DNA from 3 places in the Arthrobacter sp. SAFR-044 genome. Region 1 is predicted to be linked to each of the others. Evidence: riboswitches for the same ligand, from Rfam matches in the RefSeq annotation. Region 1 holds a riboswitch; each other region holds the start of a gene.
What was found. Region 1 has a riboswitch for thiamine pyrophosphate ahead of thiD (bifunctional hydroxymethylpyrimidine kinase/phosphomethylpyrimidine kinase). Riboswitches for the same ligand answer to the same signal wherever they lie in the genome.
Positions count from the first base shown of each region.

Region 1 (3,202 bases):
ACGTCAACACGGGCAAGTTCACCGGCAGCGGCGGCAACCTCGAGGAAACCGTCACCAAGAACAACCTCGAAGCCGCCGAGGAAGTGGTGCGCCAGCTGAGGCTGCGCGATATTGGCGGGATCATCGTGATCGACTTCATCGACATGGTGCTCGAATCCAACCGCGACCTGGTCCTGCGCCGCCTGGTGGAGTGCCTGGGCCGTGACCGGACCAAGCACCAGGTTGCCGAAGTGACCTCACTGGGCCTGGTCCAGATGACCCGCAAGCGCATGGGAACCGGCCTGCTGGAAGTATTCGGCGAGCAGTGCGAGGCCTGCGCCGGACGCGGCGTGGTGACCCACGACGATCCCGTGGAGCACCGCCGCGCCAATATCGTGGCCGCCGAGCACCACGTTCAGCGCGCCGACACCCGGCCCGAACCCCGCGCGGAAGCCCGTCCGGAAGGGCAGCGGAACGACAATGCCCAGCCCGGCGTCAGGTCCGAACGCAAGCGGCGGCGGGGACGCGGCGGGCAGCAGCCCGAAGCTGCCCCGGCACCTGCCGTCCACGTCCACACCGTCCAGCCGGACCCCGCCGACGCCGAGCGGCACGCCAAGGCAGAGGCCACCAGGCTTGCACTGGCGAACATCGCCGCCGCCGCCCATGCAGCCCACCTGCATGACGATGAAGTGGCAGCGGCCCGGCAGGTGCCTTCCGTGGAGCCTGCGCCGGCACCCGTTGAAGAGGAGCACGACGCCGATGCCCCGGCACGTCCCGCAGCTGTCCTGACGTTCGGGGGCGAGGAAGTCCCGCTTCCGTTCGTGGAGCACGCCGGGGAACAGCATCCCAAGCCTGCCCTGACCCTGGACCGGCTCGCCGAAGCGTTTGCCCACCTCGGTCAGCCCGCTTCTCCGGTGGAGAACGCGCCTGCCAAGACGGCAGAAGCGGTGCAGGCAGCGGAACCGGTCGCCCCGGAACGGCAGCCTGACGGCGGGGAAGCGGAAGCCCGTGCCGCCGTCGCAGCTGAAGCTCCGGCCGAAAAGGACTACTCGGACCACACGCTGGAGCAGTCCCGGCAACGCCGGCCGCGGCGCCACCGCGGCGCCAGCCGTGCCCAGGGAGCCGCCAACGAGACCGCCGTCCAGCACCACGAGAACGTCCAGGCGGCAGGCACCGGGCACTCGCACGCAGCCAAGGCCCCCGAGCCGGCGAAGAACCAGCCGGAACCGGGCAAGGCGGCCGAGGAACCCATCATCCTCGGCGTGGGCGTGCCCGCCTCGGAGCTCTAGACCAGGCAGGCTAACCAGCAGTCCCCGCTTTGTGGACAGTTCCCCCGAGAATTCGAGGGGGAACTGTCCACAGGGCGGGGACTTTCCACATGCCCGGGCGGTGTCATCCTTTCCGCCGGACGCGGCCTACGGGCTAGGGTGGAAACCGACACGGGGTGCCGCGCAGAAGGCCGGCTGAGATCCAGACCCGTTGAACCTGTCCGGCTAGTACCGGCGAAGGGATGTCTCTTGTCTTCGACCCTTTCCATGCCCCTGTCAGTTGCCCCCGAGGTGCCCGCCACGTTGCCGGCAGGCCGGGACGTCCCGCGCGTCCTCTCCATTGCGGGCTCCGACCCCTCAGGGGGCGCAGGTATCCAGGCCGACCTTAAAAGCATTGCCGCCCACGGCGGATACGGCATGGCTGCCATCACCGCCCTGACGGCACAGAACACCCGAGGTGTGCAGTCCGTCCATGTTCCTCCCGCCGCCTTCCTGGCTGAGCAGCTGGATGCGGTCAGCGACGATATTTCCATCGACGCCGTCAAGATCGGCATGCTGGGGGACGAAGCGGTGATCCGCACTGTCCGCGGGTGGCTGGCCAAGGTGCGTCCCGCCGTCGTGGTCCTCGACCCGGTGATGGTGGCCACCAGCGGAGACCGGCTGCTGAAGGAATCCGCGGAGGCTGCCCTCCGGGAACTGCTCCCGCTGGCCCACCTCATCACCCCTAACCTCCCGGAGCTTGCCATGCTGGTGGGCGGGGAGCCTGCGCAGAGCTGGGCTGCCGCGCTGGACCAGGGGAGGCGCCTTGCGGGTGCCACCGGGGCCACCGTGCTGGTTAAGGGCGGCCACCTTGCAGGTGCCGACTGCCCGGATGCGCTGGTGAACACGGCCGGCCTCCTGTCGCAGGAAGTGGTGGAGGTGCAGGGCAAGCGCATCTCAACCCGCAATAGCCACGGCACCGGCTGCTCCCTGTCCTCCGCCATGGCCACGGTCCAGGCCCGCCTGGGTGACTGGGAGGCATCGCTCCGGACGGTCAAGCCATGGCTGGCCGGCGCCCTTGAAAACTCGGAACAGCTTGAGGTGGGCCAGGGAAACGGCCCGGTGCACCATTTCCACCATGTGCGGCCGGCACTGGCCGAGGGCGGCTTCGCTGCACGGCTGTGGGCGGAAGCCCAGCAGGACCTCGAGGACATCTACGCCTTGGATTTCATCCACGGGCTGGCCTCCGGCGACCTTGCCGAGAAGGACTTCGCTTACTACCTGGCGCAGGATGCCCTTTACCTGAACGGCTACTCCCGGGTCCTTGCCCGGGCGAGTGCCCTGGCCCCCTCCGAGGCCGAGCAGCTGTTCTGGGCCGGATCCTCGCAGCAGTGCCTCGAAGTGGAGTCGGAACTGCACCGCTCCTGGCTCAGCACCCGCCCCGCCCAGGGCGGACTTGGCCCGGTCACCAAGGCCTACGTGGATCACCTCACTGCAGCGTCGGCGTCGGGCAGCTACGCAGTCCTGGCCGCTGCAGTCCTGCCCTGTTTCTGGCTCTACGCGGAGGTCGGTGAAAAGCTGCACGCCCAGTTCCTTGCCTCGGGGGAGCCGGACGGCCACGCCTACGCAGCCTGGCTCCGGACCTACGCCGACGAGGGCTTCGCCGCAGCCACCCGCCGGGCCATCGCCATCGTGGATGCAGCAGGCCTGAAGGCCTCCGACCATGAGAGGGCGGCCATGGTGACCGCGTTCAAGCAGTCCTGCCGGCTGGAAGTGGAATTCTTCGACGCGCCGAGGCTGCATTCCTGACCCGTGCCGGCGGCGCCGCCGGTATCATTGAGGAGCACGGTTGCGGTGCTGCCTGTTGGGTGTGGTTACTACCACAGCCGGGCCGCCGGAACCAGCCTCATTTGCGGCCGTAGATGGATTTAGCGTATTCTGGATCTTCGGTGCTTACGCCAACACTTGGGTTATGA
Region 1 covers NZ_JBPFDN010000004.1:61,965-65,166, forward strand. Annotated here, with positions in the region: gene ACR65J_RS07635 (Rne/Rng family ribonuclease) at 1-1,268, shown strand, start outside; TPP riboswitch at 1,410-1,507, shown strand; gene thiD (bifunctional hydroxymethylpyrimidine kinase/phosphomethylpyrimidine kinase) at 1,515-3,035, shown strand.

Region 2 (3,202 bases), on a different contig from region 1:
TGTAGGTGATCACGCCGGTCTTCACGTCGTCCTTGTTGGGCAGGCCCAGGTGTTCCTTGGGGGTGACGTAGCAGAGCATGGCGGTGCCGTAGCGGGCGATTTCCGTTGCCCCGATTGCCGAGGTGATGTGGTCATAGCCGGGGGCGATATCGGTCACCAACGGGCCCAGGGTGTAGAACGGCGCACCCTTGCACAGCTCCTGCTGCCGTTCAACGTTCTCGCGGACCAGGTGGAACGGAACGTGGCCGGGGCCCTCCACCATCACCTGCACGTCGTACTCCCAGGCACGCTGCGTCAGCTCGGCGAGCGTGTCCAGCTCCGCGAACTGGGCGGCGTCGTTGGCGTCCGCGGTGGAGCCGGGGCGGAGGCCGTCACCCAGGGAGAAGGCGACGTCGTAATTGGCGAAGATTTCACACAGCTCATCGAAGTGCGTGTACAGGAAGTTCTCCTGGTGGTGGGCCAGGCACCAGCCCGCCATGATGGAGCCGCCGCGCGAGACAATGCCGGTCACCCGGTTGGCGGTGAGCGGGACATATCGGAGCAGCACGCCCGCGTGGATGGTCATATAGTCCACGCCCTGCTCGCACTGTTCAATAACGGTGTCCCGGAAGATTTCCCAGGTAAGGGCGTTGGCCTCGCCGTTGACCTTTTCCAGGGCCTGGTAAATGGGCACGGTCCCGATGGGGACGGGGGAGTTGCGGATGATCCACTCCCGTGTGGTGTGGATGTCGTCGCCGGTGGACAGGTCCATGACGGTGTCGGCGCCCCACTGCGTGGCCCACTGCAGCTTGTCCACCTCCTCCGCGATGGAGCTCGTCACGGCAGAGTTGCCGATGTTCGCGTTGATTTTTACCAGGAAGGCCTTGCCGATGATCATCGGCTCGGATTCGGGGTGGTTGATGTTGTTCGGGATGATGGCCCTGCCGGCCGCCACCTCGCTGCGGACCAGTTCTACGTCGCAGTTTTCGCGCAGCGCCACGAAGCGCATTTCCTGCGTAATGATTCCCTGGCGGGCATAGTGCATCTGCGTCACCGTCCGGCCGTCGACGGCGCGGCGGGGCACCGGCTGCCCGCCCTTCCACTCCGCGGAGGCGGCGCCGCGGCGCACGGCTGAGCGGCCGTCGTCGAGCAGGTTGCGCTCCCTGCCGCCGTAGGCCTCGGTGTCTTCCCGCTCCGCGATCCACCGCGCCCGGAAAGGCTGCAGGCCGCGGACGGGGTCGCTGCCGGGGCCCGCGGTCCGGTAGGTCCGGAAGGGGGCGTTTGGCTGGCCGTTGGGGGACGATTCAAGGGCAATTTCCGTCACAGGTACCCGGATTCCGGATGTTTCGTCCGCGAGGTAGGCGAGCGAATGGGACTTCAGGGATTGGGTCACCTGCGGTTCGGACGGGCCGCCCGGCTCCCCGGCGGACGGCAGGAGGGCAGGGTTCAACTGGGTGTTTTGCGTACTCAAGGGAATACTCACTTCCTTCGCCGGCATTACCCGGACAGGTTCAACGGTCGCAGGCCGCGTCAGCCCGATCTCAGCCCCTGCAAGGGCACCCGTGTGGTCAGGAACGAAGCTACCACAGGCTCCTGGAGCGGCCTTGTCATAAACGCGGTGCTAGCCTGACCGGGCATCGAAAGGAGCCCTATGACAGGCATCATCCACTTCCGCGGCCCCGTCCTGGCCGCACCGGACCGGGTACGGCGCGGGCTCTGGTCCGTTGACGGCAGGCTCACGTTCAACAAGCCGGCCGCTCCCCCCAACCGGGTGCTCGACGGCTGGGTGCTGCCGGGCTTCGCGGACGCCCATTGCCACATCGGGCTGGGCCCCGCAGGCCCTGTCGAACCTCCAGCCGCCAGGGACCAGGCACTGGCGGACCTCAACGCCGGAACCCTGCTGGTCCGCGATGCCGGTTCGCCGGCAGATACCCGCTGGATGCAGGGCGGCAGGGACTTTCCGGTGTTGATCCGGGCCGGGCGCCATATCGCCCGGACGCGGCGTTACCTGCGGGGCTTCGCAGAGGAGGTGGAGCCGGAGGGCCTCGTGGAGGCCGTCCGCAAGCAGGCGCGCGCCGGCGACGGCTGGGTCAAGCTGGTGGGGGACTGGATTGACCGAAGCGCCGGTGACCTGGCGCCGTCGTTTCCTGCCGCCGTCGTACGTGACGCTGTCCAGGCGGCCCATGACGAAGGTGCCCGGGTGACGGCGCACTGCTTCGCCGAAGACACCCTGGACCAGGTGCTGGACGCCGGCATTGACTGCGTCGAGCATGCCACGGGGCTCCTGCCCCGCCACCTGCCCCGGTTCGCCGAACAAGGGGTTCCGATCGTGCCCACCCTCGTCAACATCGCCACCTTCCCCGACATTGCAGCGCAGGCCGACCCCAAGTTCCCGCGCTATGCCGCCCACATGCGGGCCCTGTGGGAACGCAGGCTGGAACGGGTGGCGGAAGCACACGCCGCGGGTGTGCGCATCTTCGCCGGCACCGACGCCGGCAGCGTGATCCCGCATGGCAGGATCGCAGACGAAATCCTCGCCCTGCACAGCGCGGGCCTGCCCATGGAGTCGGCCCTGGATGCCGCCTGCTGGGCAGCCCGCGCGTGGCTGGGAGCGGACGGACTGGAGGAGGGGGCGCGCGCCGACGTCGTGGTATGCCGGGAAGACCCGCGGGCAGTGCCGAAGACCATTGCGGCGCTGGAGCACGTGGTGCTGGGCGGGCGGATCATTCGCTGACGAACGGTTCGCGGGGACTTGGAATAAATTGAACCTTCAAGTAATTTTAATAGGTGACAGGCCGCCAATGGGACGGCCGCCAATGCAAGGAGCCTTCAATGACCGCATCAGCCAGCAGCCAGGATCTTCTTCCTGCCGAACTCGCCATGGGCACCGTGATGCTCAAGGTGGGCGACATGAAGGTCATGACCGACTACTACCAGCGTGCGCTGGGCCTCGAGGTGGTGGCCGAGCAGGACGGCGGGCTCTACCTCGGCAGGCTCGGCAGGCCGTTGGTCCACCTTGCCCCGGCCCCCGGGCTGCACCTTCCCGGCAGGGGAGAAGCGGGCCTGTTCCACACCGCGCTGCTCTTTGAGGACCAGGCCTCCCTGGCCGCCACCGTCGCCACTGCTGCCCAGTACGAGCCCCGGGCCTTCACGGGCAGCGCCGACCACCTGGTGAGCGAAGCCTTCTACTTCACCGACCCCGAGGGCAACGGCATCGAGCTGT
Region 2 covers NZ_JBPFDN010000007.1:19,397-22,598, reverse strand. Annotated here, with positions in the region: gene thiC (phosphomethylpyrimidine synthase ThiC) at 1-1,450, opposite strand, end outside; TPP riboswitch at 1,446-1,553, opposite strand; gene ACR65J_RS12180 (amidohydrolase family protein) at 1,631-2,713, shown strand; gene ACR65J_RS12175 (VOC family protein) at 2,812-3,202, shown strand, end outside.
Region 2: linked by a shared signal. The riboswitch ahead of thiC (phosphomethylpyrimidine synthase ThiC) and the one ahead of thiD (bifunctional hydroxymethylpyrimidine kinase/phosphomethylpyrimidine kinase) in region 1 are both predicted to bind thiamine pyrophosphate.

Region 3 (3,202 bases), on a different contig from region 1:
CGGGTTTCGGCGTCCAGGGGGCCGCTCGGTGCAACGAACGCCGGAACGTCGGCGATGGCGTACATGACCCGGTAGCCGAGCCCGTCCGGTTCAATGAATACTGCCTGGTCAAGGTCCGTGGAGGACGCCGGATCGATGGTCACGAATTCGACGGCGGTCAGGTCATAGGGGGGCAGCTGCAGCGCGGCTACCGCGGCCAGGGCGTCTTCCACCGCCTCAGCAGGGTACGGCCCCGGCAGTTCAAGTTCCGTCCGCAGCAGCCCCAACGCCTCTTCCAGGGCGTTCTTGTGGTCATGGACGTTGGGGGCCAACCGATGATGTGACACAAAAATCAGCGTAGCCCCAAGTCCCGCGATTAAGCAGGCTCAGGAGCCGGCGCCGTCCAGCGCGTCGAGGAGGGAGGCAGCCGCGGCAGCCGGGTCGGGTGCCTCGGTGATGGCACGGACCACCACGATCCTGCGGGCACCCGCCTCCGCCACCTTGTGGACGTTTCCGTGGTCGATGCCGCCGATCGCAAACCAGGGCACAGGGTCCGCTGCCTGCCGCGAGGCTTCGGCAGCGTATTTCACCAGCTCAGGGCCGACGGCGGTCCTGCCTGGCTTGGTGGGTGTGGCCCAGACAGGGCCGACGCAGAAGTAGTCCAGCCCGGAGGGGCCTGCCGTTGCCGCCAAGGCAGCGTCCACCTGGCCGGTGGTGTGGCTGGAGAGCCCAATGGCCGCGTTTCCGTTGACCAGTGTCCTCGCTGCAGCCAGCGGAAGGTCCTTCTGGCCGACATGGAACACCGGCGCCCCGGACAGCACGGCGATGTCCGCACGGTCATTGACGGCCCACAGTTTCCCATGCCGCACCGCGGCCTCCTTCAGCACCGCCAGCAGCTCCAGTTCCTCTGCAGCCTCGATGGCCTTGTCGCGGAGCTGGATGATGTCCACGCCGCCGGCAAATGCGGCGTCCACGAACCCGGCAAAGTCGCCGCGGGCACGCCGCGCGTCGGTGCAGAGGTACAGGCGGGCCGCCTTGAGGGCGTCGCTGTGACCGGCATTGGCAACTTCGGCACTAACAGCCGTGGCTGGAGCGGGGGAGCCGGCGGACAAGGATGAGGTGGACACATTCATGCCTGCAAGCCTAGTTCCTCTAAACTGGGCTGGTACTGCGGGAGCCCGCGGCAGCTGTCACAAAGCGCCGGGCTGAGAGGGCGTCAGAGCCGACCGCTTGACCTGATCCGGTTAATGCCGGCGTAGGGAAGGAACCACATGCGCACCCCTATCGACCATCGCCCCGGGTCCGCCGGGGCCGCCCGTGCCACGGTGCGTGCCGACGTCGCCGTCATCGGCGGTGGAGTGATCGGACACGGAATCGCCTATGAGGCGCAGCGCTCCGGCCGCTCCGTTGCCCTGATCGATGACGCTCCCGGGAACGGCGCCAGCTGGGCCGCCGCCGGCATGCTTGCCCCCGTCAGCGAGTTGCACTACCAGGAGGAGGACCTCCTGGAACTGATGCTTGAGGCATCGTCGCGGTGGCCGGGTTTCGCCGCCGGCATCGCCGGCGCAACGGAAACGGATTGCGGATACCTGACGACGCCGACCCTCGCCGTGGGTGCCGACGCCGCGGACCGGCGCACATTGATGGACCTTCGCACGGTACAGCAGGCCAACGGCCTGGCGGTGGAGCCCCTGACAGTCCGGGAAGCCCGCAAGCGTGAGCCGCTCCTTAGCCCCGCCATCGCCTGTGCCTTGGATACGCCGGCCGACCACCAGGTGGATCCCCGGCGCCTGGTGGCAGCCCTGCGGCTGGCCCTCGCCCGCGCGGCGCTTAATACCCCCGACCTGGCCGTCGCCGGGGCGGTGGAGGGGTATGCAGTACCGGACCGGGCCACGGGCCTGCTGTGGGAGGGCGGAACAGTTGCCGGCGCAAGCCTCGCCGGCGGCGGCACCGTCCTGGCAACGGAAACCATCGTGGCCAACGGCCTGCAGGCAGGGACCCTTGGCGGCCTGCCGGCCGGCCTCGACCTGCCCCTTCGCCCAGTGCACGGGGACATCCTCCGCCTCGCCGTTCCACGGCACCTCCAGCCCCTGGTGACCTCCACGGTGCGCGGCCTGGTGCACGGCGTCCCCGTGTACATCGTCCCCCGGCAGGACGGGACGGTGGTGATCGGAGCCACCCAGCGGGAGGACGCCCTCTCCGATGCCGTCAGCGCCGGGGGTGTGTACCAGCTCCTCCGCGACGCGCAGGCGCTGGTGCCCGCCGTCGCTGAACTGGAACTCCTGGAATGCACCGCCCGTGCCCGCCCGGGAACGCCTGACAACGCCCCGCTGCTGGGCCGCGTGCCGGTGAACCAGACTTCACCAGGCGAAGGGTCCGCTGCAACCGGGCCCGGGCACGTGCCGGGGCTCATCATCGCCACCGGATTCTTCCGGCACGGGGTGCTGCTCACCCCCGCTGCCGCAGCCATCTGCACCGCCCTGCTGGACGGGAAAGCCGATCCCCGGTGGGCGCCCTTCCGCCCGGAGCGGTTCTCCAGCCCGGCGGCGGCCAACCAACGCACCCACATCAAGGAGACAGCGTGAACATCACCCTGAACGGAAACACCCAAACGGTGGCCGACGGCGCCTCCATCACCACGCTCGTCACCCAGGTCACCGGACGCCCGCTGGGGCCCAATGGCCACGCGACGGACGGCGGGAAACTGGGCGTCGCCGTCGCGCATAATGCCCAGGTGGTGCCGCGCAGCCAATGGTTCGCCACGGCGCTCGCCGAGGGCGACGACATCGAACTCGTCACGGCAGTACAGGGAGGCTGACACCATGACCGAAACCAGCACCATCAACCCCGCCGGGAATTCCGGCGCCGCCGACGCCCTGGTGATTGACGGCGTCGCCCTCGGATCCCGGCTCATCATGGGCACGGGCGGGGCGCCGAGCCTGGGCGGCCTGGGCACTGCGCTCCTCGCGTCCGGCACCGCCCTGACCACCGTTGCCATGCGCCGCTACTCCACCGCGGAAACCGGTTCGCTGTTCCAGCTGCTGGTGGACCACGGAATCCGTGTGCTGCCCAACACCGCCGGCTGCTTCACTGCCAGGGACGCGGTCCTCACGGCGGAACTTGCCCGGGAGGCGCTGGAGACCGACTGGGTGAAACTGGAGGTCATCGCGGACGAACAGACCCTTTTGCCGGACGCCGTGGAGCTGGTGGAGGCCACGGAGCA
Region 3 covers NZ_JBPFDN010000002.1:107,123-110,324, reverse strand. Annotated here, with positions in the region: gene ACR65J_RS03215 (RNB domain-containing ribonuclease) at 1-326, opposite strand, end outside; gene thiE (thiamine phosphate synthase) at 366-1,112, opposite strand; TPP riboswitch at 1,140-1,258, shown strand; gene thiO (glycine oxidase ThiO) at 1,251-2,564, shown strand; gene thiS (sulfur carrier protein ThiS) at 2,561-2,797, shown strand; gene ACR65J_RS03195 (thiazole synthase) at 2,802-3,202, shown strand, end outside.
Region 3: linked by a shared signal. The riboswitch ahead of thiO (glycine oxidase ThiO) and the one ahead of thiD (bifunctional hydroxymethylpyrimidine kinase/phosphomethylpyrimidine kinase) in region 1 are both predicted to bind thiamine pyrophosphate.